3 regions of the Citrobacter tructae genome follow, and region 3 is predicted to be linked to each of the others. Evidence: predicted binding sites of a transcription regulator. Region 3 holds the regulator's gene; each other region holds the start of a gene.
The links. The regulator PurR, encoded in region 3, represses purine synthesis genes. The targets are predictions, from matches to a motif close to CANGCAAACGTTTGCNTG.

Region 1: a site for PurR is predicted at 1,219-1,236, ahead of raiA (ribosome-associated translation inhibitor RaiA). Genes of this name have one in related genera too.
Region 2: a site for PurR is predicted at 805-822, ahead of cvpA (colicin V production protein). Genes of this name have one in related genera too.

Annotation. Positions count from the first base shown of each region.
Region 1 is NZ_CP038469.1:4,638,221-4,640,426, forward strand. It holds gene pheA (bifunctional chorismate mutase/prephenate dehydratase) at 1-531, opposite strand, end outside; Phe leader region at 554-679, opposite strand; gene pheL (pheA operon leader peptide PheL) at 631-678, opposite strand; gene raiA (ribosome-associated translation inhibitor RaiA) at 782-1,120, opposite strand; gene bamD (outer membrane protein assembly factor BamD) at 1,390-2,127, opposite strand.
Region 2 is NZ_CP038469.1:43,454-45,659, forward strand. It holds gene dedD (cell division protein DedD) at 1-630, shown strand, start outside; gene cvpA (colicin V production protein) at 878-1,366, shown strand; gene purF (amidophosphoribosyltransferase) at 1,400-2,206, shown strand, end outside.
Region 3 is NZ_CP038469.1:806,660-808,865, forward strand. It holds gene punR (DNA-binding transcriptional activator PunR) at 1-324, shown strand, start outside; gene purR (HTH-type transcriptional repressor PurR) at 342-1,367, opposite strand; gene cydH (cytochrome bd-I accessory subunit CydH) at 1,665-1,754, shown strand; gene E4Z61_RS04420 (MFS transporter) at 1,931-2,206, shown strand, end outside.

The DNA of each region.
Region 1 (2,206 bases), 1.0 Mb from region 3:
CGTGGTGTGCTGCAGCAGGTCGTAAACATCGTTAATCGCGCCGGAGCTGGTGTTCTCGATCGGTACTACCGCGTAGTCCGCTTGTCCGGTTTCGACTTGGTTGAAGATGTCGGCAAACTTTGCACAACCGCTTTCAATAAATTGTTCAAAATGGCGAGCGGCATACTGACGCGCGGCGAGGTGTGAATAGGAGCCTTTTGGCCCCAGAAAAGCGACCCGGGCTGAGTGCGGGTTGATCTTGTTCAGATGCTGCTGCAGGAGCGCCTGTTGGGTGAGCACGGAATCTTCGATGATCAGTTGGAACAGGCGAGTGATGTAGTGTGCGTCGAGGTGATGTGCTTTACCCAACTGGATCAGTCGGTCTAACAGATCGCGTTCGCGGTCAATATCGCGCACCGGACGATGAGAAAGCAGTTTTGCTTTGCCGACTTCTACGGCCAGACCACGACGCTCAGCCAGCAAGGCCAGTAATTTTTCATCCAGCGTGCTTATCTTATCGCGCAGCGCCAGTAACGGGTTTTCCGATGTCATAGTGTTGCCTTTTTTATTATCAATAAAAAAGGCCTCCCGTTGTGGGAGGCCTTATTGTTCGTCTTCGCATTCTTTATCACACGACGAAACGCCTCCCATTCAGGGGAAGGTAAAAAAGAATGCGAAGAAGAACGGAACAAGTTTCATGTTATTTTCCTTTGGCTACGACAGTAAAGTACCCGTACTGTTTTCACCCTGTCAACAAAAAACGCGCCCGGAGGCGCGTTGGCGATACACTCAATGTAAGGGACTACTCTTCTTCTGCTTCGACGAAGTTGGCGTCTTTTACTGAAGTTGTTGCACGACGGGCTTCGCCTTTGTGCTGCACTTTATTGAGCTGCCGTTCCAGCTTGTTGATCAAATCGTTAATTGCGGTGTACATATCTTCGTGCTTAGCGCTGGCAACCAAATGTCCGTTCGGTGTATTGATGGTGGCATCAGCAGTGAAACCCTGTGGCTCCTTGGACAGAATGATATGTGGATTAATCAGATGAGTTTGCCATTTTTCAAGTTTGGCGAGACGGTCTGCGACATGCTGGCGAATTGCCGGAGTAATTTCCATTTGTTTACTGGTAATGTTCATTGTCATAAATTTTACCTCTTGTCTTTCCCGTCTTGGTGATTCCAGCATACCTTTCCTAATGTCAAAATGTGTGATTTAAATCACATTATTTTGTCGCTTTTTGTCAAGAAAACCTTTTTGTGAGGCATCGCAGGAACAGGCGATTTTTTACTTGAGGAATACCTGAAAGCAGGCCATATTTGATGGGATGCGTCGCCGCTAAACCGCTTCAGTTGTGGCGTCAACGGATAAAAAAACGGCAGCCCTTGGGCTGCCGTTTTGCATTCAGCGATAAATTAGGTGTTGCTGCTGTTGGCTGCAATGATTTTCGCCACTTTTTCTGCCTGTGCGGTCATCTGCATCTGGCGATAGGCGTTTTCCATCAGCGGTAGAGCATCACGTGTTGCCTGGGTATCTGGGAAGTCACGCAGCATACCTTCCACTCGGTTTACCACGGCAACCCATGCGCCGCGCGCGGTGTAGTATTCCGCAACGGAGTATTCATACTTTGCCAGGCGATCTTTCAGGAACACCAGACGCTTGGTGGCATCTGTCGTGTACTGGCTGTTCGGATAGCCACGTACAAGTTTGGAAAAGTCGTTAAACGCAGCTCGGGCGTGCTGTGGATCGCGATCGCTGCGATCAACACCAAAGAATCCTTGCAGTGCGCTATCATCCAACGCCATATTGGTCAGGCCACGCATATACATGACATAATCAATGTTAGGGTGTGTCGGGTTCAGACGGATAAAGCGATCGATGGCAGCCTGAGCGAGCGGCAGATCGGCATTTTTGTAGTAGGCGTAGATGAGATCTAATTGCACCTGCTGAGAATACGGTCCAAATGGATAGCGATTATCCAACGCTTCCAATTGCGTTATTGCCTGTTTCCAGTTACCGTCCTGCAGCTTTTGCTGAGCAGTCGCGTAGATTTCATTTGGTGGGTTATCGGGCACCTCTTCCTTTGAACCAGAGCAACCCGCCAAAAACAGGCTCAACGTGGCTGCTGCCACCAGGTATTTCATGCGCGTCATGACGTTTTGACTTTCCTCAAAATGTTTTACGGGAGATTCTCTGTTCCTGCTCCCGGTTAAGACCAGCTACAATAGCACA
Region 2 (2,206 bases), 760 kb from region 3:
GTGCTGGTTGCGCTCGGGGTGATTGTGCTTCCCGGGCTGCTTGACGGGCAGAAAAAACATTATCAGGATGAGTTCGCGGCTATTCCGTTGGTGCCTAAACCCGGCGACCGTGATGAGCCGGATATGATGCCTGCGGCAACACAGGCGCTGCCGACGCAACCGCCGGAAGGTGCAGCAGAAGAGGTGCGTGCGGGTGATGCCGCTGCGCCGTCGTTGGATCCGTCGCGCATGTCGACGGCAAACAGTGCTGAATTCGATCCTATACCTGCACCTGTTGAACCGCCGAAACCTAAACCGAAGCCGCAGCCTGTTGTTGCTACACCTGCGCCGACGCCGGCACCTACATCGGCACCGAAACCGGTCGTCGAAGAAGCCCCGGCCCCGACCGGTAAAGCGTATGTTGTGCAACTCGGTGCGCTAAAAAATGCGGATAAGGTCAATGAGATCGTGGGTAAACTTCGCGGTGCTGGCTTCCGGGTATTTACTTCCCCGTCAACGCCAGTACAGGGTAAAATAACCCGTATTCTCGTTGGGCCTGACGCCTCCAGAGATAAGTTGAAAAACTCGCTTGGCGAACTGCAGAAGATCTCCGGCTTGAGTGGGGTCGTGATGGGTTACAGCCCGAACTAAGTTAGGGTTGCCAGATGGCGATGCCGCGCGTCTTATCATGCCTGGGGTATCGCTTTTTGTAGGCCGGAAAGGGTGTTTACACCGCCATCCGGTAGTGCCCGAAGAGGCAAAAAGTCAGATGGCGTTGAAGATTTTTTCAGCGCCATTTTTATTTACGCGTGGAAAGGAAATCCCTACGCAAACGTTTTCTTTTTCTGTTAGAATGCGCCCCGAACAGGACGACAGGGCGTAAAATCGTGGGACACATATGGTCTGGATTGATTACGCCATTATCGCGGTGATTGGTTTTTCCTGTCTGGTTAGCCTGATCCGTGGCTTTGTTCGTGAAGCATTATCGTTGGTGACTTGGGGTTGTGCTTTCTTTGTCGCCAGCCATTACTACACTTACCTGTCTGTCTGGTTTACGGGCTTTGAAGACGAACTGGTTCGAAATGGGATTGCTATCGCGATACTGTTTATCGCGACGCTTATCGTCGGCGCTATCGTTAACTTTGTGATAGGCCAACTGGTGGAGAAAACAGGTCTGTCGGGTACCGACAGGGTGTTGGGGATCTGCTTCGGTGCTCTGCGTGGAGCGTTGATCGTCGCCGCCATACTGTTCTTTCTCGATACGTTTACCGGTGTGTCGAAAAGTGAAGACTGGAGTAAATCTCAGCTGATCCCGCAATTCAGTTTCATCATCAGATGGTTCTTTGACTATCTGCAAAGCTCGTCAAGTTTCTTGCCCAAAGTATAAATTTTGGGTCGTTGCTGAACGAGGAAAAGACGTATGTGCGGTATTGTCGGTATCGCCGGTGTTATGCCGGTAAACCAGTCGATTTATGACGCGTTAACGGTGCTCCAGCATCGTGGCCAGGATGCCGCTGGCATCATCACCATTGATGCCAACAACTGCTTCCGCTTGCGAAAAGCGAACGGAATGGTGAGCGACATTTTTGAAGCTCGCCATATGCAGCGTTTGCAGGGCAACATGGGCATCGGTCATGTGCGTTACCCAACGGCTGGCAGCTCCAGCGCCTCCGAAGCTCAACCTTTTTACGTCAACTCACCGTACGGTATCACGCTTGCCCACAACGGCAATCTGACCAACGCTCATGAGCTGCGTAAAAAGCTGTTTGAAGAAAAGCGCCGTCACATCAACACCACTTCCGATTCAGAAATCCTGCTGAATATTTTTGCCAGCGAGCTGGATAACTTCCGCCATTACCCGCTGGAAGCGGACAATATTTTTGCTGCTATTGCGGCAACCAATCGCCAGATCCGTGGTGCTTATGCCTGCGTGGCGATGATTATCGGCCACGGTATGGTTGCTTTCCGCGATCCGAACGGCATCCGCCCGCTGGTGTTAGGCAAACGCGATATCGGCGATGGCCGTACCGAATATATGGTGGCCTCCGAGAGCGTGGCGCTGGACACGCTGGGCTTCGAATTCCTGCGCGATGTTGCGCCGGGTGAAGCGGTCTATATCACCGAAAAAGGTAACTTGTTTACCCGCCAGTGTGCGGATAATCCGGTCAGCAATCCGTGCCTGTTCGAGTATGTTTACTTTGCGCGTCCTGACTCCTTCATCGACAAA
Region 3 (2,206 bases):
GTGCGTGAAGATACTTCGCGCACGCTGCCAAAGCGCATCACCTGGCTGCTGGATAACCAAAAGCGGGTGGTAGTGCCCGACTGGGAGTCATCCGCTACCTGTTTATCGGCGGGGCTATGTGTGGGGATGGTGCCGACGCATTTTTCTAAACCGTGGATCGACAGCGGTAAATGGGTCGCGCTACAGCTTGAGAATCCCTTTCCTGATGCCGCTTGTTGCCTGACCTGGCAGCAGAATGATACCTCGCCTGCGCTGGGCTGGCTGCTGGACTATTTAGGGGACAGCGAAACGCTGAATAAAGAGTGGTTGCGGGAGCCAGAATAAGGCCCCCGCGCAACAGATTAACGACGGTAATCGCGGAACGGGCCGTCTGCAACGGAGCGACGTTCTACCAGGCGCGGATGCACCTCAATTGACTGCGACACTTCGCGCTTATTCACGATACGGTCTAACAGCATGTTAAAGGCTGTTTCACCGAGGGAATCCTTCGGCTGGTGAATAGTGGTTAATGCCGGAGTGAAGAACCGGGCATTACGCACGTTGTCATAACCAATCAGCGACACATCCTGCGGGACGCGTAAGCCCATCTCGTCCGCGGCGCAGAGCGCGCCCATCGCCATGATATCGCCACCACAGAAAACGGCGGTCGGGCGATGTGACTGGGAGAGGATCTGCTGCATGGCGCGATACCCGGATTCAGGCTCAAAATCACCCTGAACAATCCAGTTCTCAGGGACTTTAATCAGCGCTTCTTCCATCGCTTTCATAAAACCAGCCAGACGACCGGCTCCGGTGTTGCGCTCCATAGGACCTGGGATCACGCCAATCTCGCGATGACCGCGCTCAACCAGATAACGACCTGCCATATAGCCGCCTTCAAAGGCGTTATCAATGACCGTATCGGTAAAGTCGGCTTTGGCTTCGCCCCAGTCCATTACCACCATCGGAATATGGCGATACTCTTCGAGCATGGAAAGTAGCGACTCAGGATATTCTGAACACATCACCAGCAGGCCATCCACGCGCTTTTGCGCCATCATGGAGAGATAGGCCTGTTGTTTTTCGAGGCTGTTCCACGCGTTTCCCAGAATCAGGGTGTAGCCTTTCTGGAAACAGTTCTTCTCAACAGCTTCGATAATTTCCGCAAAATAGGCAGCTTCGCTGCTGGTCGCCAGCAAGCCGATTGATTTGGTGTGATTCACCTTCAGGCTGCGCGCTACTGCGCTTGGGGAGTAATGTAACTCTTTAATCGCTGCCCAAACGGCATTGCGCGTCTCTTCCGCGACAAAGCGTGTTTTGTTAATTACGTGTGATACGGTTGTAGTGGAAACGTTTGCTCGCTTCGCCACATCTTTAATTGTTGCCATTACATCTCACTCCAGACCATATCCTAAGCTCCTGAGAATACTCCAGGTAAACGTTTGCCTTACACACCCTTCGCGCAACATCAGGGTTGCGGTACGCCAAGGAAAACGACACGGAACGTCAGGAAGGGGTCAATGGCCGGTACGCTAATTAAGTAAGCGTGGAATTTTGTCTGATCTTAACGAAAAGGGGAAGAGTTAAAAGCAGTTATCAATATAAATCGTGAGAGATTTTTGCTTTCAAGTGTGTAAAAATGCGCAATATCACTTTTTGTGTGGGAATAAAAAGGAGAAAACTTGATGAGCACCGATCTGAAATTTTCGTTAGTCACTACCATTATTGTTCTGGGTTTGATCGTCGCGGGTGGCCTGACCGCAGCGCTGCATTGATTTCCCCGAGGGAGTTAGCTCTCCCTCATCTTTTCCGCTTACTCTTCCTTTTCTATTGTTTGCAAATAAGCAAAAGTCTTTTGCAATTTTGTTAACTTTATTAATTTTGCGATCAGTGTCATGCTTTTGACTCTTAATTTATGTCGTGCCACGGCTCGACGTTACGGAGTCGCGGTATGAAAATCAATTATCCTTTACTAGCGTTGGCAATTGGGGCGTTTGGCATTGGCACGACCGAATTTTCGCCAATGGGATTGTTGCCCGTCATTGCTAAAGGTGTCGATGTCTCGATTCCGGCGGCAGGCATGTTAATAAGTGCCTATGCGGTAGGGGTAATGGTCGGCGCACCGCTAATGACCTTGCTGCTTTCTCACCGTGCGCGCCGTAAGGCGCTTATTTTTCTGATGGCGATTTTTACGCTGGGCAACGTGCTGTCGGCAATATCGCCGGAT